One region of the Peribacillus sp. NPDC097224 genome, then DNA from elsewhere that is predicted to be linked to it. Evidence: riboswitches for the same ligand, from Rfam matches in the RefSeq annotation. Region 1 holds a riboswitch; each other region holds the start of a gene.
What was found. A riboswitch is a leader RNA that binds a small molecule or an ion and turns the genes downstream of it on or off. The one in region 1 is predicted to bind S-adenosylmethionine.
Positions count from the first base shown of each region.

Region 2: it holds a riboswitch for S-adenosylmethionine, as region 1 does, so the genes downstream of both, metK (methionine adenosyltransferase) here and ACIQXR_RS13135 (Na+/H+ antiporter NhaC family protein) in region 1, are expected to answer to the same signal.
Region 3: it holds a riboswitch for S-adenosylmethionine, as region 1 does, so the genes downstream of both, mtnK (S-methyl-5-thioribose kinase) here and ACIQXR_RS13135 (Na+/H+ antiporter NhaC family protein) in region 1, are expected to answer to the same signal.

Region 1 is NZ_JBIWDK010000006.1:113,445-120,310, forward strand. Features, by position in the region: gene ACIQXR_RS13130 (alanine/glycine:cation symporter family protein) at 1-896, opposite strand, end outside; gene ACIQXR_RS13135 (Na+/H+ antiporter NhaC family protein) at 1,205-2,497, opposite strand; SAM riboswitch class I at 2,702-2,806, opposite strand; gene ACIQXR_RS13140 (ABC transporter substrate-binding protein) at 2,956-4,149, opposite strand; gene ACIQXR_RS13145 (ABC transporter ATP-binding protein) at 4,177-4,884, opposite strand; gene ACIQXR_RS13150 (ABC transporter ATP-binding protein) at 4,877-5,641, opposite strand; gene ACIQXR_RS13155 (branched-chain amino acid ABC transporter permease) at 5,644-6,639, opposite strand; gene ACIQXR_RS13160 (branched-chain amino acid ABC transporter permease) at 6,641-6,866, opposite strand, start outside.
Region 2 is NZ_JBIWDK010000008.1:41,877-48,742, forward strand. Features, by position in the region: gene ACIQXR_RS15640 (methyl-accepting chemotaxis protein) at 82-1,770, shown strand; gene pckA (phosphoenolpyruvate carboxykinase (ATP)) at 2,012-3,595, opposite strand; SAM riboswitch class I at 4,173-4,335, shown strand; gene metK (methionine adenosyltransferase) at 4,504-5,700, shown strand; gene ACIQXR_RS15655 (gamma carbonic anhydrase) at 5,841-6,359, opposite strand; gene ACIQXR_RS15660 (alpha/beta hydrolase) at 6,574-6,866, shown strand, end outside.
Region 3 is NZ_JBIWDK010000001.1:496,849-503,714, forward strand. Features, by position in the region: gene ACIQXR_RS02545 (lmo1851 family serine protease) at 164-1,621, shown strand; gene mtnA (S-methyl-5-thioribose-1-phosphate isomerase) at 2,147-3,193, opposite strand; gene mtnK (S-methyl-5-thioribose kinase) at 3,206-4,411, opposite strand; SAM riboswitch class I at 4,483-4,635, opposite strand; gene ACIQXR_RS02560 (carbon-nitrogen family hydrolase) at 4,709-5,491, opposite strand; gene ACIQXR_RS02565 (pyridoxal phosphate-dependent aminotransferase) at 5,592-6,776, shown strand.

The DNA.
Region 1 (6,866 bases):
CCAAGTGACTGGATAAGACCTTGTTTTACCGGATGGGTGACATCTGCCGTAGCGCCAGCATTTGGAGCACTCCCCATTCCAGCTTCATTAGAGAACAATCCCCGCTTGATTCCGTTCATCATGGCTGCACCCAGTGCACCACTAGCAATTTCCCTCAATCCATCAAATGCACTATCAAAGATTAAAGCCAGAACACTAGGTAACTCGGTTATATTCATAATGATGACAACTAATGCTATTATTACATAAGCACCTGCCATGAAAGGCACAATGACTTCGGACACTTTAGCTACTACCTTAATCCCACCAAAAATGATTACAGCCGTAATGATTGCTAAAATAAGTGCAGTGACCCATTTCTCAACTCCAAAAGATGCTTGGAACGCACTTGTAATCGTATTGGCCTGAACTGAATTGAAAGCAAGTCCGAACGTCAATGAAATCAAAACTGCAAACGTGATACCCATCCAGCGTGCATTTAATGCTTTTTCCATATAATAAGCTGGACCACCACGGAATGCTTCTCCGTCTTTGACCTTGTAAATTTGAGCAAGTGTGCTTTCAATGAAAGCAGAAGCGGATCCAATCAATGCGATTAACCACATCCAGAAAACTGCTCCCGGACCACCAGTTGTGATGGCTATAGCCACACCTGCCAGATTCCCCGTTCCTACCCGGGAAGCCGTGCTGATACAAAAGGCCTGAAACGATGATACGCCTTTCTTATCTGCCGTAGCACCTTCCCCTAGTAACCTAATCATTTCTTTCACCATTCTAAATTGTACGAATTTAGTCCGAAAAGAAAAATAAATGCCCATTCCAATTAATAATATAATCAGTATAGATGACCATAATAAATCATTTGTTTCAGTAATAAACTTTTCTACTATCTCCATTTTTAAACGAACCCACCTCTAATTATTTCAATACAATACCTTTAGAGTTCCCGCTTTTGCAAAATAGTAAACACTTAAGAATAAAGATGACTCCGTATATTGTATTTAATTATACTATTTTAATATTATTGAAGAAGGATATTAGTTTTTTGGAACATAAAAGAATTAAAGATTTCATCCACACTTTCCATTCGAAGTCACTTACCCTAAAAAAGCCCTGGCGACAATGCTCCAGGGCCAACATTCATGATTTTACATTCATGATTTTACATTCATGATTTATTGATACTCTTCCACCCATACTATTTTTATTTCTTCTTCGAGAACCGGGGAAAACCTATTAAAATGGCTATGATTCCTGAAATCCCGATTAAGACTGGATAGAACGAATAGGGTAGGATACTGATAGGAGAGATGTGTGCGACACCTGCAGCTAAAAGTAGTTGTGCTCCGTATGGCAATAAGCCCTGAATGCTACAAGCGAAAACATCGAGCAAACTGGCAGATTTCCGTGGATCGATTTCATACTTTTCGGCAATGTTTTTTGCGAGTGGACCAGCAATGATGATGGATATGGTATTGTTTGCCGTTGAAAGATTCGTTAAAGCCACCAATCCCGCGATACTGAACTCTGCACTTTTTCTTGATTTGCTCTTTCTCGTCACGAGGTTCAGTAGGTAATCGATTCCGCCGTTATGTTTGATAACAGAAACCATGCCTGCAATCAAAATCGCTAGGAAGGAGATTTCATACATCCCAGCCATTCCATCCCCCATTTTTTGAATCACTTCCATTGCATGATAACTACCATCCGCTAAACCGATGATTCCGGCAAAGACGATGCCGATAGAGAGAACCAAGAATACATTGATCCCTGCCAATGCTGCCACTAGAACACAAAGGTAAGGTAGAATTTTGACCCAATTGTAGGCTTCTCCAGAAATTGTAGCTTGTTCACCCATCGTCAGAAAACCAAGGATAAAACATGTGATTATTGCAGCAGGTAACACAATAAAAAAGTTCACTTTGAACTTATCTTTCATTTTCGTTCCCTGTGTGCGTACAGCTGCTATAGTCGTATCCGAAATGAAAGAAAGATTATCACCGAACATGGCACCACCAATGACCGCAGCCATGGAAAGGGCAACAGATATATCCGTTTGATCACTGATTCCTACTCCAATAGGTGCTAAAGCCACTATCGTTCCCATACTTGTCCCCATTGATAATGAGATAAAGCAGGCGATAATAAATAACCCCACCATTAAAAGATTTTGCGGAACAATTGAAAGTGCTAGATTCACCGTAGACGCTACGGCCCCCATCCCATTTGCCACTTCCGAAAAAGCCCCAGCCAATAGGAATATGACAACCATCAACATGATGTTTGAATCCCCGGCACCTTTACAAAAGATTTCTACTTTCTGATCGAATGATTCCTTTCGATTCATTGCCAGTGCCGTAGCAGATGCAATGGCTATGGCAACAATCACTGGAAATGTGTAAAAATCTTTTGTAATAACACCTGAACCTATAAATAATATCAAAAAAACGATAAACGGCGTTAAAGCCCATGGATTCCCTTTATTGTCTAAACTCATGATGTACACCTCTTTAGTATTTTGCATGGTAATGGTAATGGATACTCTTTTTGGACTCTCTAAATTTTCCGGCATCCCTTCATTTTAATATGGTCTTGATTATAGAATAGTAACAAACCATCAAGAACAGATTCCTATCCTATGAGTACAAAAAGACCTCTTCCGTTTTATTACAAGAAGAGGTCTTTTAATCTATAAACACTCCTCTTATCTTTCAGGTCAATCGCCTGCTGGATTTGGCACAGCACTCTAAATAAGTCTGCTGCCGAGACATCTTCGGGCCAGTCCCTCAGTCTCTCTTGATAAGAAGTAAGAAATATTCATTTTTTCAAAGCAAATATAAGAGTACAGCATTTTAAGAGTTTTCGCAAGGTAAAGTATTAAAGATTTTTATAAACTGATGGAATGCATTAGTTTTTAGCTTTCGGGGCGAAAAGGTAGTTAGTGTGAAAGCACCTTTATTCTTCTACATTGATGGGTACCACTTTTCCATCTTCGACCGCTCCTACAACGACTTTTGCTGCGAATCCACCGTTTTCGTCAATCGATGGTATATTGTAAATTTTCTGTTCAGGTGCCGTATTTGTCAGCCCATCCTGCATATGGTCACGGATCGCATTCACATCATCGACTGTTCCCGCCGCTTTCATTGCCTCCACAAAGGCATACATAGCAATGTAATTCAACCCCACTTCAGAACTAGCATCTTCCTTATAAATTTTTTTATATTTATCAATGAATGCCGGTATTGCTTCTTCCTTGGAATCGATTAGCGGAAGAACACCGATCGAACCTTCCAATGTTTCGTACGAGCCCGCTATTGGTTTCATTTGATCCAGTTTCGCCTGGTCCATGATAATGAAACCGCCTTTAAAGCCTAGTTCCCTTGCTTGTTTTGCAACCTTGGCCGTAGGCTCTGACGCCCCCCCGATGAAAAGGACATCAGGCTTTTCTTTTAGGGCATTTGTAACAGTCGTGAAGAAATCCGTTTCTTTAGAAAAATCAATGGAGGCATTATACACGACTTCACCACCCTGTTTTTCCCAATGAGGAAGTAGGTTTTCCGCCCAGTCCTTCCCGTACTGGGAAGATGGTGGCAATGCCGCAATTTTCTTTCCGAAGTTTTCCATTGCATACGTAGAAAACGGTTCAATATACCCTTCATAATTTGGCGGGATCCTCACCGTTAATGAATTACCGCTTTCCGTGATGGCTGGTTCACTCGAATAGCCACCGATGATGAATTTCTCTTTTTCGTTAAAAACCTGAAGGGCGAGTATCCCTCCACTATGAGGAGTGAAAATAATCGGAGTTTTGTATTCCTGAATTAAACGTTTAGCATTTGAACCCGTTTCATTCGGTAAGTACTTATCATCCAACGAAACCAGGTTGAGCGTATATTTTTCCCCTTCCACTTCAAACCCACCAGCATCATTGATTTCATTTACTGCCATCTCCACACCATTTAACGTTCGTTTTCCATATAAGGCTGCTGCTCCACTCAAAGGACCGCTAAAACCGATATTGACGACATTCTTCCCTTTACTGGCCTTTCCTCCCCCACTTGAGGCAGGGCTGTCTCCTTTGTTACAGCCGGCTAGTGCCGTTAGGACGAGTAATAGCATGACAAAGAATACACTCAATTTTTTCATGAAAATCCCCCATTCATTTTTAAACTCTTATGCTCCGATATAAGCTTTCCGTACTTCATCATTAGCCAATAATTCTTTTGCAGTCCCTTCGACGACAATTTCCCCATTTTCAAAAACATATCCCTTATCTGCAATGCTAAGAGCCGCATTCGCATTCTGTTCGGCTAGTAGAACGGTTATGCCTTCCCGGTTTATTTCTTCAATGACTTGGAACATCTGTTCAACGATCAAAGGAGCGAGGCCCACGGAAGGTTCATCTAGCATCAAAAGCTTTGGCTTAGACATCAAGGCCCTGCCAATGGCTAGCATCTGTTGCTGTCCACCACTCAAGCTGCCGGCTTCATCATGGAGTTTTTCTTTTAAAATAGGAAATAAATGATAGACATTTTCCAATGAGGCCTTGATTTCCATCTTTTTTTTTCGATGTACGTAAGCTCCCATCTTCAAGTTTTCCTGGACAGTCATCTGAGGAAACAGTTTCCGCCCTTCTGCACATTGCACGATTCCAGCTTGGACATTCTTATCCGGATCCCTACCTCCGATAGCCAGTTCCTCAAAATGAATTTCACCCTGAGCCAGCTTGCTTATGCCGCTGATAGAACGGAATGTCGTGCTTTTCCCTGCTCCATTCGCTCCCAGTAGAACGACAATTTCCCCTTTTTTCACTTCAATATTCACATGCTTGATCGCAGAGAAGCTCCCATAACATACAGTAACATCAGTTAACTTAAGCACTAGCACTACCTCCTAAATAGGCTTTAATAACCGCCTCATTCGCCCTGATTTCTTTTGGAGTGCCTTCAGCAATCTTTTCCCCGTAGTTCAGGACCATGATATGGTCAGCTAAGTTCATGATCATATGCATCTTGTGCTCGATCAAGCAAATCGTGAAGCCCGACTGATTCAACTCCTTGATCAGTTCTGTAAGCCCTTCTGTTTCATCAGGGTTTATGCCGGCGGCCGGTTCATCAAGAAAGATGATTTCCGGATCCGTCGCAAGGGCAAGGGCAATCGCAGTCCGCTTCTTTTCCTCTTGAGAAATACTCGAGACCATCTTATTTGCCGAATCCATTAAGCCGACAATTTTCAATACTTCCATCGCTTTATCACGACAGGCCTTTTCCTCCCGTTTTAACCTCTTCGTCCTTAGGATAGCATCTACCAAATTCGATTTAGTTCGAAGCCTATGCCCTACAATCACGTTATCCAAGATGGTGGATTGCTCAAAAAGACTAGTCGTCTGGAACGTTCTTGCTATGCCAAGCCCCGCTATTTCATTGGCAGGAAGCTTCGTGATGTCTTTCCCTTTGAAGAGGACTGCTCCAGAACTTGGACGATGGAAGCCGCTGATCAAGTTGAAAAACGTAGACTTCCCGGCTCCATTAGGCCCGATAATCGCATTGATCTTTCCTTTTTCAATGGTGAAATCCACATTTTTTACAGCTGCCAATCCCCCGAAACTCTTTGTTAAATTCTTCGTTTCGATAAACATCTTCATCCCTCCTCCGCATTAACCGGAACGTCCTTACTCATAATCAGTTGTTTCTTATCTCTTCGTTTAATTTTCCAATCAAAGAATGCACCCGAAATACCGCGTGGATAGAAAATTATGATCAACGTAAGTAAAGGTCCAAAGATCAACATTCGATACTCTTGGAGAAATTGTAGATTCTGGGATAGTATGACGAGAAGCAAAGTTCCAACCAAAGGTCCCGATAGAGTTCCTATTCCGCCGACCAGTAGATACATCAACAAGTCGAACATTATGGCCGTAGACCCGATATCCGGTCCGATAAACCGCACGAATGAAGCATATAAGGCACCTGCCAAGCCTGCAAAAAATGTAGAAAGAACAAATGCGGTCAACTTATTCTTCATCGTGGATATGCCTATCGTTTGGGCAAGTTCCTCACTATTCCTGATGGCCATATAGGTTCTCCCTGTCAACGAATGAACAATACGATACATGACCAAAATGACGCCAAGTAGGAAAATGAGCACCAAATAATATTGTGAAGCGGCCGTCTCGAAAGTGATGGGTCCGATATTTCCAGGGGCCGGAATCCCAATCAAGCCTCTAACTCCTTCTGTAAGACCTTCCCATTTATCGATGACCAGGTAGATGATATATCCGACGCATAAAGTATAAATTGCGAAAAAGTGTTCTTTTGTTCTCAATGCTATTAAGCCGACCAAAAAACCAAGCGCCCCGGAAATTAGGCAAGACAAGACCAGTGCCAACCAAAAGTTCATTCCCGCTTTTACCGTCAATAACCCCAATGAGTACGCCCCAATGGCAAAGTATCCAGCATGGGCAAGCGAAAGATAGCCCGTATAGCCCGCTAACAGATTAATTCCATATACCGCGATTGCCCAGATGAAAGACAACGTTAACATATGAACGTAATAGTCATTCTGCGCGATGATTGGAAATAAAAAGGCCAGGATGATCAAAATTAAGATGACATTTCGTTTTGATAAGATATTCAAACTACCTCTCCCCCTTTGCGAAAAGACCCGTCGGTTTGACCGTTAAGATGACTACTAAAAGGAAGAAGGCTATGATATCCTTATAATCATTGGATATATAGGTTGCGCCAAGGCTTTCACTGAATCCAAGAATATATCCACCAACGATTGCACCTGGAACGCTTCCCATCCCTCCTAGGATGATAATCACGAAAGCCTTTAATATCACTAAATGACCCATGCCTGGA
Region 2 (6,866 bases), on a different contig from region 1:
GAATATGGTAAAATGGATATAGGACTTTATACTCTTATATGATGGTCAAAGAAGATAGAAAACCGACTTGGGGGATGCTATATGAAATTAACTGTATCAAAAAAATTATGGGGTAGTTTTTTATCTTTACTTGTATTTTTATTGGCCATTGGAACTGTATATTTGTTGATTATCGATGATCTTAATAAACAATATACGTTTTTATTGGATAATCGCGTGAAAAAGACTCAACTTGTGGATGACCTGATCATCAATCAGCAAGATTACTCCAACGATATTCGGGGATATATGATCTATGGAGATGCCAAGTATTTAGAAGGCCGGTCCGAGAAGTATGATAGGTTTGAAGGTGCCTATAAAGAGTTAGAAAAGACGATGGAAAAGAAAGAAGATCGGGTTTTACTGGAAGAGGCATATAAAGCAAAACAGAAGTATACAGAACTTTCAGAACAAATAATCAATAATGTCCAGAAAGAGAAAACACAGGAAGCTTTGGTCATTGCGAAAGAGACCAGTGTACTAGAAGAAACAATCATCGAAAAAGCCATACAGTTAAGTGACAACCAGAAGGTTTATATGCAAGAGAAAAGGAAAGAGATTGATGCTTTGGTGAAGGATATGCTGAGCTTCATCACGTTGGTCATCATCGGAGGCTTCATACTTAGTATCGTAATGCCGACTGTCCTGAGTCGCAGCATCACCCGTCCGGTCCGCAAGCTCACTGCGGCTATTGGTGAGGTTGCTGGAGGAAATCTCCAGGTGGAAAGCATACAGGTCCGGAACAAGGACGAGATTGGGGAAATGGCCGGTGCATTCAACAAAATGGTTAATGAACTGAAGTCGATAGTCTCGAGTATGAGGGATTCTTCGAGCCAGTTAGCCGTTCAAGCGGAGCAAATGTCAGCCAGTTCCGAGGAAAGCCTTGCCTCTTCGGAGATGGTTGCTAAAACGGCAGAGGATAATATGCAAGGAACGAATCAGCAAGTGGTCATTATTGAAAATTCGGTGGATTCCATGAATGAAATGGCTGCAGCCGTCGGGAGAGTTACGGAAAGCAATGTCGACATGCTTCAATCTGCTGAAACGGTGAATTCGCTAGTTCGTGAGGGGTCATCCAGCATGAATGCGGTGACAAAGGAAATGAATCATATCAATTCCACCATTCAGGACTCGGCGAAAATCATGGAAATGATGACGAGCCATTCAAGTGATATTCAAAGAGTGACAGCCTTGATTACGGACATTTCCGACCAAACCAATTTACTGGCATTGAATGCCGCGATCGAGGCTGCCCGTGCCGGGGATCATGGAAAGGGTTTTGCGGTCGTGGCAGATGAAGTCCGGAAACTGGCTGAGCAATCGAAATTGTCCGCTTCAGAGATTGCAAACATGGTCAGCATGATTCAAGATGCGACCAAAAAAGGGGTGGAATCCATCAAGATGGGAACCAAGAAAGCCGAAGATGGACTCATTGCATCGGAGAATTCCTTGCAGGTGTTCGACCAGATCAAAGTGGCTGTCGGTGAAGTGGGAAAACGGATAGAGTCGGCATCCAATGCTATCGAAGACATTCAAGCCATGACCGAAGAGGTGGCAGCAGGGGCCACTTCCGTAAAGGAAATTGCGGTGAGCGCTGCTGAACGGGCACATGATACAAGTGCAGCCACAGAAGAGCAGCTAGCGGCGAATGAACAGATTACGACAGGCGCCCAATCACTAGCAATCCTGGCCGAAAACCTACAGAAGGAAGTAAGCCATTTCAAGATTTAAGAACACGATGAAGAACCCGAACGAAGAACACCACTCACACGGTGTTTTAGTCGTTCGGGTTTTTTCTGTTGCAATGCGATTTGTCACATGAAATAGGAGGAAGGGGATGGGGATAACCAAGGGGTGTGCGCGTAGAAAGCTAATATGGGGAAGAGGAGGATATCCAGGGACTATGCATTCTTGCTTTGATGATGAAGAAAAGGACCAAGCGATTTTCGCTTGGTCCTTTTTCCTAACTTTATTATGCAATCGGCCCGCCAAGTTCTTCGATTTCGTTTGGTACGCTACCGAATTTCTTGAAGTTTGCACGGAATTGAGCGGCAAGGTCTTTTGCTGATTTTGTGTATGCAGCAGGGTCTGCCCATGTTTTGATTGGTTGAAGCACTTCATCAGGAACACCAGGAACATGAACCGGAATGTTCAAGCCGAAGATATCGTCTTGAACGGTTTCAATGTTGGCTAATTCACCTTCAAGTGCCGCTTGGATCATGGCACGAGTGTAAGCAAGCTTCATACGGCTTCCAGTTCCATAAGCTCCGCCAGTCCATCCTGTGTTAACCAGGTATACTTTTGCGTCATGCTCGTCGATTTTTTCTCCAAGCATTTCAGCATAGCGTGTAGCAGGAAGTGGTAGGAAAGGTGAACCGAAGCATGTAGAGAATGTTGCTTCAGGAGACGTCACGCCTCTTTCTGTACCTGCCAATTTGCTTGTGTATCCGCTCAAGAAGTGGAACATGGCTTGTTCTTTAGAAAGTTTGCTGATTGGAGGCAGTACGCCAGAAGCATCAGCCGTTAAGAAAATGATTGTATTCGGGTGTCCCGCAATACTTGGATTCACGATGTTATCGATCGCTTGCATTTGGTATGCAGCACGGGTGTTTTCCGTTAATGAGCTGTCATCGTAGTCCGCCACGCGTGTTTCGGGATCTACCACGACATTTTCCAATACGGCGCCGAAACGGATGGCGTCGAAGATCTGTGGTTCTTTTTCACGTGAAAGGTTGATGGTTTTTGCATAGCATCCGCCTTCGATGTTGAATACACCATTAGAAGACCAGCCGTGTTCGTCATCACCAATCAGTTTACGGTTCGTGTCGGCAGATAAAGTCGTTTTACCAGTACCGGACAATCCGAAGAATAAAGCGACATCGCCTTCACGACCTACGTTTGCCGAACAATGCATCGGAAGGATTTCTTCTTCCGGAAGTAGGTAGTTCATGATTGAGAAAATCGATTTCTTCATTTCACCTGCGTATTCAGTTCCACCGATTAGGATAGTACGGCGTTCGAATGATACCATGATGAACGTTTCGGATTGCGTTCCATCAACTGCTGGATCCGCTTTGAAATTAGGTGCGGAAAGGATGGTGAATTCTGCTTCATGCCCTCTTAGTTCTTCCTCATTCGGACGGATGAACAATGTATGAGCAAAAAGGTTGTGCCAAGCATATTCATTAACCACTCGGATAGGAAGGCGTGATGATTCGTCTGCACCAGCAAAACCTTTGAAGACAAAGACTTCTTCTTTTGTCTTTAAGTAATCCACTACTTTACTATATAGTTTATTGAATACTTCCTCGGAAATGGGTTGGTTAACTGGGCCCCAGTCAATTTTGTCCTTTACAGAAGCTTCTTCCACAATATATTTATCTTTAGGTGAACGGCCCGTGTATTTGCCCGTTTCAGCTTTTACTGCGCCGGTTGAAGTTAAAACGCCTTCATTTCTGCTTAATACTTTTTCAACTAATTGAGGAACTGAGAGTTGAGTTTGCACATTATTTCCTGCTAATAATTGGTGTAACTCATTAACGTCAACAGAATTCATATATGAGATACCTTCCTTTGTTTAAGTTTTTATAATACAATTAGTATAACACATTGGATTAAATAGTCTATACTATTTAACTTTTTTTGTGAATGAAAATGGAATAGTCGCATTAATCAATTATCTCACTTCGAGTGTAACCTTATGTATAGTGCGGGCATATACTTGCAGTGAGTCATCCTGGATGGATGTTTTTGAATCTGGTTGAATCGGGAGACGATCTGGATGAAGTAAATCTAGGATGTGAAAAACGATTGCTGCCACAAGTCTTTGTGAAGTCCCGTTTTAGGATTAGTGTACCTTTTCATTTATAATAGGAAGAAAAGAAGTGAACAACCATTTATGTATTTGAAAAAGGGATGAATATGGGGTTCGGATGGTATGTTCATTTTGTCTGATTTATCCATTGTAAGTCAATGGTCTTATCTTCTTAGTTTACACTCTTTAAGAATACTATTTATATTCCGGCTGTGCCAGATAAAAAGTTTTTTTATTTTTCATTGGGGAAAAATGTTCTATTTAGAAAAACATTGACAAATTCAGACTAAATACGATAGTATCTTAAATTGTACGGATTCTCTTATCCCGAGTTGGTGGAGGGACAGGCCCTTTGAAACCCAGCAACCTGCCATATTGAACTTGACTCCAAGGTCAATCGCCGAAAATAAAGCGATGAACCTTCAAGGAATAGTGGTGATGGTGCTAACCTGAGCAAGGTAAAAACCCTTGAACGATAAGAGTGAAAGGATAGATGATAGAATTTTTAAACCTTTCCTCATTTGCCAGGGAAGGTTTTTGTGTTTTTATTCATTAATTCTGTGTCTATGATTGAAACTAATAAGGGAAACGAGTTCCGTAAAAGATCAGGCTCATGCCTACAACATACTAACTTCCAAGGAGGAAATAAGATGTCAAAGAAACGTCTATTTACTTCTGAATCTGTGACAGAAGGCCATCCGGATAAAATTTGTGATCAGATTTCAGATTCCATTTTAGATGCAATCCTAGCTAAGGATGCAAATGCACGCGTTGCGTGTGAAACAAGTGTAACGACAGGTCTTGTACTTGTTGCTGGAGAAATTACAACATCGGCTTACGTGGATATTTCACGCATTGTCCGCGATACGATTGCAGGTATCGGGTACACTCGTGCGAAATATGGTTTCGATGCCGAGACTTGTGCTGTGCTAAGCTCGATCGATGAGCAGTCTGCTGATATTGCAGCGGGTGTTGATAAAGCATTGGAAGCACGTGAAGGTACGATGTCCGATGAGGAAATCGATGCTATCGGTGCAGGGGACCAAGGTCTTATGTTCGGATTCGCGTGCAATGAAACGGAAGAGCTTATGCCACTTCCCATTTCATTGGCTCATAAGCTATCATTCCGTCTTTCTCAAGTTCGTAAAGATGGCACGCTAAGTTATTTACGTCCTGATGGAAAAACGCAAGTAACGGTTGAATATGATGAAAATAACCTACCTGTACGTGTAGACACAATCGTCATCTCCACACAACATGATCCTGAAGTGACACTTGAACAAATTCAAGCCGACTTAAAAGAACATGTGATTAATGCGGTCGTACCGGCTGACTTAATCAATGAAGATACGAAATACTTCATCAACCCGACTGGCCGTTTTGTAATCGGCGGACCTCAAGGGGATGCTGGTCTTACTGGCCGTAAAATCATCGTTGATACGTACGGCGGATACGCTCGTCACGGCGGCGGTGCTTTCTCTGGTAAAGATGCAACAAAAGTGGACCGTTCTGCTGCATATGCCGCTCGTTACGTTGCGAAGAACATCGTAGCTGCTGGCCTGGCTGACAAAGCGGAAGTGCAATTGGCCTACGCAATCGGCGTGGCTAAGCCTGTATCCATCTCAATCGATACATTTGGAACGGGAACAGTAAGTGAAGAGGTGCTAGTGGAATTGGTAGAGGCGAATTTCGACCTACGTCCAGCTGGTATCATCAAGATGCTTGACCTACGTCGCCCAATCTACAAGCAAACAGCTGCATATGGTCACTTCGGCCGTACAGATGTTGATTTGCCTTGGGAGCGTACGGATAAAGCAGAAGCTTTAAAAACACAAGCTAAAGCGTAAATCATATGAGAAAAGGTGCCTTGCTTTAATGCAAGGCACCTTTTTTGATGGGCAAAAATAGGATTAAATATGGCTTCCTAGGGAATAATTCAAGGAATCCTATTTTTAGCTAAGCGTTTTTTGTAATCATACGATTGGTGTTACTTTATTCGGTCAGCCTGTTTATAGAGTTGTCCTTTTTCAGCATATTCCCGGACAATGCGATCCATATCCTGGCGATCTTCCTCATTAATTTCACGAACGACTTTGGCCGGCCTTCCAAAGGCTAAGGTGTTCGGCGGGATAACCTTTCCTTGGGGGACAAGGCTTCCTGCACCGATGAAGGCACCTTCACCGATTTCCGCTCCATCAAGGATGATCGAACCCATGCCGATGAGGGCTCTCTTTCGAATTTTGCAGCTATGTAGAATGACTTGGTGGCCAATGGTCACTTCATCTTCGATTATCAGTGGGTTATTGGGACTTTGATGAAGTACGCTGTTATCTTGCACGCTTACTCTTTTCCCGATGATGGTGGGTGCCACATCGCCGCGAATGACGGTATTGAACCAGATCGTTGATTCATCACCGATTTTGACATCGCCTGTCACGACGGCATTTTCAGCAAGATAGGCGCTTTCGGAAATTTCTGGTTCCATGCCTTTGAATGGATAAATAATCAATTTTCATCATTTCCTTTCCGAAGTGGATAATTTTGCTGTATTATTTTAATATACCGTATCAAAATAGCCTTGGCTACTATTTGATTGAGCACAATTAATTAGGTTTCGTTTTTGTTGAAAACCGAAAATGTGGTTATAATTTACCATATAGATTATTTTTCATTCTGCATGGAACGTTTACAACTAGAGAAAAGTGAAAGGGGGATTTCGAATGTGGAAATGGGAGACGGACGGAGATGCAAAAGGCGTCATCGTCATTATTCATGGGGCAATGGAGCATCATGGCCGTTACAAGTGGTTAACACAAATGTGGCTTTCAGCCGGATACCATGTCGTCATGGGCGACCTACCCGGGCAGGGAATGACGACACGCGCCTTCCGGGGGCATATCGATTCCTTTGACGAATATTTAGAAGAAGTAAAAAGCTGGATTGAAGATGCATACGATTATTCCCTTCCTGTCTTTTTATTAGGACATAGCATGGGTGGGTTGATTGCGATCCG
Region 3 (6,866 bases), on a different contig from region 1:
AAAGAATTGGTCTCTATAAGAAAGCTGGATTGGAGCAAGATGGTAGGCACTTACATATCATTCAAAAAATTTGATAACTAAAGTTTTCCGATTTGCTAGAAAGCTGATAAAATAGGATGTATTAGTTAATATTGTCATGAAGAATGAAAGTGGTGAGGCTTCAGTGGAAGAAGAAAATCAACAACAGCCCAAAGATGAAGGCAAAATTGTGAAAATAAAAAAGTTTACGTTTATTATGGGGATTTTCTTACTCATATTTTTGACAGCAGGGATAACTACAATCGCGTTGACCTTTGGCGATGAAAAAGTAGAGTCACTTGCACCGAGTAATCATCCTGAATTTGAAAAGTTATATTCTACATATGATACGATCAAAGATAATTATTATGAAGAAATCGATGAGAACACGCTCGTGGATGGAGCTATAAATGGAATGATAGAATCGTTGGATGATCCTTACTCCTCTTATATGGATAAGAAAGAAGCCTCCAGTTTCCATGAGAGCATCTCTTCTTCCTTTGAAGGAATAGGTGCTGAAATCCAAGAGAAGGATGGACAGATCATGGTGGTTTCCCCCATTAAAGGATCACCAGCTGAAAAAGCCGGAGTCCGGCCTAATGATATTATACTAAGTGTCAATGGCAAAAGCCTTGATGGCTTAAGTTCTTCGGAAGCTGTCTTGAAAATCAGGGGGAAAAAGGGAACAAAAGTGGAGCTTGCCATTTCAAGGGCGGGTGAAAAGGAACCGATTACTTTGTCCATTAAGCGTGATACCATTCCGATTGAAACGGTTTATTCAGAGATGCTTGATGATGGGATTGCCAAAGTGCAGGTTACAAGTTTTTCTGAGCATACGGTGGAAGAGCTGAATACGGCACTTGAAGACATGGATAAAGAAAAGATGAAAGGCCTAATATTGGACTTACGTGGAAATCCGGGTGGATTGCTTGACCAAGCGATCGCGATGGCAAACTTATTTATCCCGAATGGGGAAGTCATCCTTCAGGTCGAGGATCGAAAAGGAAAAAGAGAAGTCTATAAATCCCAGAATAATGGTGAGTTGAAGCTATCAGTGGTCGTATTAATTGATGATGGAAGTGCAAGTGCATCTGAAATCGTTGCCGCCGCTGTTAGTGAATCTGCGGGTATTCAGCTTGTAGGGGTAAAATCATTCGGGAAAGGGACCGTGCAAAAAGCCGCAGACTTTGATGATGGTTCCAACTTTAAGTATACAGCACAAAAATGGCTGACTCCGAAAGGCAATTGGATCCATAAAAAAGGGATTGAACCGGATATAAAAGTCAAGCTTCCCGAGTATGCCAATCTTCCATATATCTCTCCTGATAAAGGATTGAAAGTATCGGATTCCTCGAGTGAAGTAGAAGCAGCGGAGAAAATGCTGAAAGAAGCCGGGTATAATCCAGGAAAAGTGGATAAGTATTTCGATGAAGAAACAAAGGTAGCGGTCAAGGAATTCCAAAAGGATCATAAGATCAAAGAAACAGGTGTCATTAAAGACGATACAACCGTTAAATTGATGGAAGTCATTAGGGATAAAATCCTTAAAAATGATACTCAAGTGAAAAAAGCGGTGGAAGTATTGAAAAAGAAAATCAAATAATCTTTTATAAAAACAAGCGGCCTATCAGCAAGCATTTATTGCTGATGGGCCGTTTTTCGTATGCTTGACTTAGGTGTGTGTGTAATCCATAAGGTGACCATGGAAGAAGTACCAATGGGTGGGGAATGGAAGGGTATCCATGATGAAGTAGAATTTGAAGAAAACGAGCGGTAAACCCTGCTTGAGGAACATGAACTTTCATACAAGGCTAAGAATGATTACTACCGAAAAGCGGCAGAAAAATCAAAGAAGGCTAGATGCCAATCTGACTAAATTCTGCGATTATATCTATCAAAAAGAACCTCGTCAGAATAAATATAACAGGAGCAACTGAATGGGTTTCCAAGGTTAATCGTGAAAAGAATGAAGGGGCTGTCTAATAAGTCCTTATTCCAGTGAATTTCGCAAAAACAAAGAGGCAGAAATGTTGTTAAATCAACGTTTCTGCCTTTTACTATTTATTCAATTTCGGTGTGTAATTACACCTTTTGGGACAGCCCCTTGATTAATCCTTTATAAATAATTTCATTTTACAAAAAGCGGGATATTACTCCTGTAATCAGGTGAAATGATGCCATTTTCGGTAATGATGCTTGTAATAAGAGAATGGGGCGTAACGTCAAAAGCAGGATTGAATGTCTTCACATTTTCTGGTGCTATCCTGACTCCTTGTATAGAAGTGATTTCATCCCCATTCCTTTCTTCGATTGGGATGGAGATACCCGACTCGAGAGATAAATCGAATGTACTTGATGGTGCTGCTACATAGAAAGGAATATCGTAATGCTTAGCTAATATCGCCAAACCCAATGTACCAATTTTATTGGCTGTATCACCGTTTGCCGCAATACGGTCTGCTCCGACTATAATGGCTTCGATTTTTTTATGATGAATGGTGTGGGCTGCCATATTATCCGAGATTAATGTAACGTCCACTCCAGCTTGCATAAGTTCCCATGCGGTGAGTCGTGCCCCTTGCAAGACAGGTCTCGTTTCACAGGCATAGACCTTTATAGGAAAGGTTCTTTCCTGGGCCAGGTGGAAAGGTGCGAGGGCAGTTCCGTACCGTGCAGTGGCTATCCCCCCAGCATTACAATGGGTTAAAATAGAATCACCCTCGTTGAATAAAGACAATCCGTATTCACCAATTTTTCGGCACATCTCCACATCCTCTGAAAATAGCTTTTTTGCTTCAGCAACAAGAGCGCTTTTGGCTGAAGCGATGCTATTGGCTGCTTGTAGAGTATTCTCCATTCTTTTCAGTGCCCAAAAAAGGTTGACCGCTGTTGGTCTTGAAGAAGCGAGTGTAGTAACATGTTTCGTGACATTGTGTTTAAATTGCCATAAATCCGTGGTATTTTCCTGGATTGCACCAAGAGCAACGCCAAATGCTGCAGTTAGCCCGATAGCGGGGGCACCACGGACCTTCAAGGTCAAGATGCTGTCATATACATCTTTAACCGTAAAAAGTTCAATGAATTCTATTTTTGATGGCAAGGCCTGTTGATTCAATAAGGTAATATGGGTATCATTCCATTGGACGGAATAGGGTAGTGGCGTTGTAGTTGTCATATGTATATCTCCTTATAGGGCTGAATAGGAAGGCAATGTATATTGCTTTACGGCTTCTATCACTGCTGGAATATTCAGTTCTTTCCGATTTTTGATTATATGGGCCCCGATTTTCAAGGTAGCCGTTTTAGCTGTAATTCTAGTTTTTTTATTCTCAATGCCATTTAAATCAGCAACATGAGATAGGCCAATGGTTCTTCGAATTAGTTCACATCCTGCAAAGCCATATGCATCACCTTTAAACTTGTTGAGTACATATGGAAGATAACCTTCGATCTTACTGTAAGGACTTTTATTTTCAGAATTCCACAGGTTCGTATATGTTTCTTCAAATGTATTCCAAAATTCCTGAAGATGAGTAAAGATTTCTTCCTTCCCAGTGGCCTCGCGTGTTACTGCCTGGAATAGGAGATTCGCCATGTATTGTCCAAGGTCAAATCCAACAGGACCATAAAAAGCGAATTCAGGGTCAATTACCTTTGTTTCTGTATCACTTGCAAATATACTTCCCGTATGTAAATCGCCATGAAGAAGGGCCTCCTGCTCGGATTCGAAGCTTTGTTTTAACTTAGCCACTTCCAGTATTAAATCAGCATCTTTCCATATAGACTTGGCAGCCTCCAGCAACTCAAGCTCAAACTCGCCTGGATGTTCCTCCAAAAAAGGATCCGTGAAAATGAAAACCTCAGTAATCTTGCAGAGTTCTGGATTCGTGAAGTTCCGGGCAACCTCTTTTTTCGCTGCCGGTTCCAAATGAAAATCAGACGTATAAAAAGCGGTCTTTGCAACAAATTCACCAATGTGTTTGGATAATAGAGGGAAATGATCTCCTTCAATTAATCCGGTCCGGGCGATTTTCAAGTGTGATAAATCTTCCATGACGGTGATTGCAAGCTGTTCATCAGAATAATAGACTTGTGGGACAAGTTCGGGACAATAGCTTCTGAATTGAATTAATGCATTCGCTTCGATAGCCGATCTTTTTAAAGTCAATGGCCAGCTTTCACCAAGAACCTTTGCGTAAGGAACTGCTTGTTTGATGATAACTCCTTTATTTGTTACGGGATTTGTAACGTGAAAAACATAATTTAAATTTCCGTCACCGATTTCATTACATAGTAATGAGTCATCTGAATGCAGTAACCCAAGTTTCTTCGTTAGGTCAATTGCCGTTTCGTTTGTCAATAGCTTGAAATTTGATGGTTGAGTCATTGTTATCCCTCCAAGTACATTAAAAAATATGAAAAAGCCCCTTTCCCATAGAAAGAGGCAGAAGCTTCACTTCGAACCTCTTATCTCCCAGAAAGAATTCTTTCTGGTGGATTTGGCACCGTGCTCTGTGGATATAATCCGGCGGAATTCCCGCCCCATTTCACAATGGTATTACAGTCGGTTGCTGGGCTTCATAGGGCCTTTATCCCTCAGCCTGCTCTTGATAAGAGTATTGTATTTATTTTCAGAAAATTAATCTCGAATGAATGATATCAATATTTCAAATAGTTTGTCAATGGTAAATTAATAAAACTCCGGCCGCCGATCTTCGAAAACGGGTATTTTATTTCTTGCTTCTCCTACTTTTTCTAAGTCAAGGGTGCCGAGTAGAAGTTCTTTTTCTTCACCAGCCTCACAAATGATTTCTCCCCACGGGTCGATGATGATGGAATGTCCGGCAAAATGATTATTTCGGTCAGAACCGGAACGATTCACAGCCACAACGAAGGCTTGGTTTTCTATTGCCCGGCTGATTAACAGTGCCCTCCAATGATGGAGCCTAGGCTTTGGCCACTCGGCGGTCACGAAGATAACCTCCGCACCTCGTACCGTATGGGCCCGTTGCCATTCCGGAAAACGGATATCATAGCAAATGAATCCGGCGCAAATCTTTTCATCGAGGGAGAATAAGCCGTCTTTTTTGCCAGGTTGTAAGTAATGGTGTTCATCCATCAATTGAAACAGATGGAGTTTATCATATTCTTTAACCAGTTTGCCTTCTTTATCGATGATGAGCATTGTGTTATAGATGCCTTCCTTAGTTTTCTTTGCAATCGAGCCACCGATTATGTTAATTCGGTGTTTTTTTGCAAGGGCTTTTAGAAAGGTAATGGTTTGTTCTGCTTCTTCGTCTGCAATTTCATGTAATCTCGTTAAGTCATAGCCGGTTGTCCATAGTTCCGGCAGCATGACGATGTCCGGTTTAGACTGTACAGCTTTTTCAATCCATTGTTCTGCCACCTGAAAATTTATATCTGGCTGTCCAAAGGCAATGTCCATTTGTAAACAGGCGATTTTCCATTTCATCATTTAAAACCTCCATATGTAAAAAAGTACTTTACAAGATTAAGATAAACATATATCATTTGTGACTATAATTTCAAGAAATTTCAGAGAAGGTGCAAAGATGGTGCAATTCGAAAAATCCAGACTTCTTCAAGAGCTTCCAAAGCAGTTTTTTGCTTCTTTAGTCGAAAAAGTTAATAACATAACATCAGAAGGCAAGGATGTCATTAATCTTGGGCAGGGAAATCCAGACCAACCGACTCCTGAACATATCGTGAAGAGCCTGCAGACAGCAGCAGGAAATTCCATGAATCATAAATATTCTCCTTTTAGGGGGCTTCCCTATTTAAAAGAAGCTGCGGCCCTCTTTTATGAACGTGAATATGGCGTCAAGCTAGATCCTAAAACGGAAGTGGCGATTCTTTTCGGTGGAAAGGCTGGTCTAGTCGAATTACCGCAATGCTTGTTGAATCCAGGCGATACAATTTTAGTGCCTGATCCGGGCTATCCAGATTACCTGTCAGGTGTAGCGTTAGCCCAAGCTAAAACGGAAATTATGCCCTTGACCGAAGAAAATGATTTTCTTCCCGATTATAAGGAAATAGATAAAGAGGTTTTTGACAAAGCGAAGATGATGTTCTTGAATTATCCCAATAATCCCACAGGAGCATCGGCGTCAGCAGAATTCTTCGAAGAAACGGTTTCCATGGCAAAAGAACACTCGATATGTGTGGTTCATGATTTCGCATATGGTGCAATTGGGTTCGATGGGAAAAAACCGGTAAGCTTCCTTCAAGCAGAAGGATCAAAAGAAGTGGGGATAGAAATTTACACCCTTTCTAAAACATATAACATGGCGGGGTGGAGGGTTGGCTTTGCGGTTGGCAACCAGAGTGTCATCGAATCGCTTGAATTATTGCAGGATCATCTTTACGTCAGTCTTTTTCCCGCAATACAAGAAGCCACGGCATGCGCTTTACTGGATTCACAAGAGTGTGTGAAGGAACTCGTGAACATGTACGAAGGACGACGAAATGTATTTATCGAAGGGTTACGATCCATTGGATGGGATGTCCAGGCTCCAGATGCTTCCTTCTTTGCTTGGCTAAAGGTCCCTGAAGGATATACTTCAGCGAGCTTTGCAGATCATTTACTGGCACATGCCCATGTAGCAGTTGCACCAGGAAATGGTTTCGGTGAATTTGGTGAAGGATACGTCAGGGTGGGACTTCTCACTTCAGAAGACAGACTCCAAGAAGCGGTAGAAAGAATTCGTACATTGAATATATTCAAAGAAAATCAGTGAGATATTGAATAGTTTGAACATTATACCTATTGACAAAGTATGAATTGCGTGAAAGAATATAAAAAAGAATTCTAAATTTTTAGTTAAGAT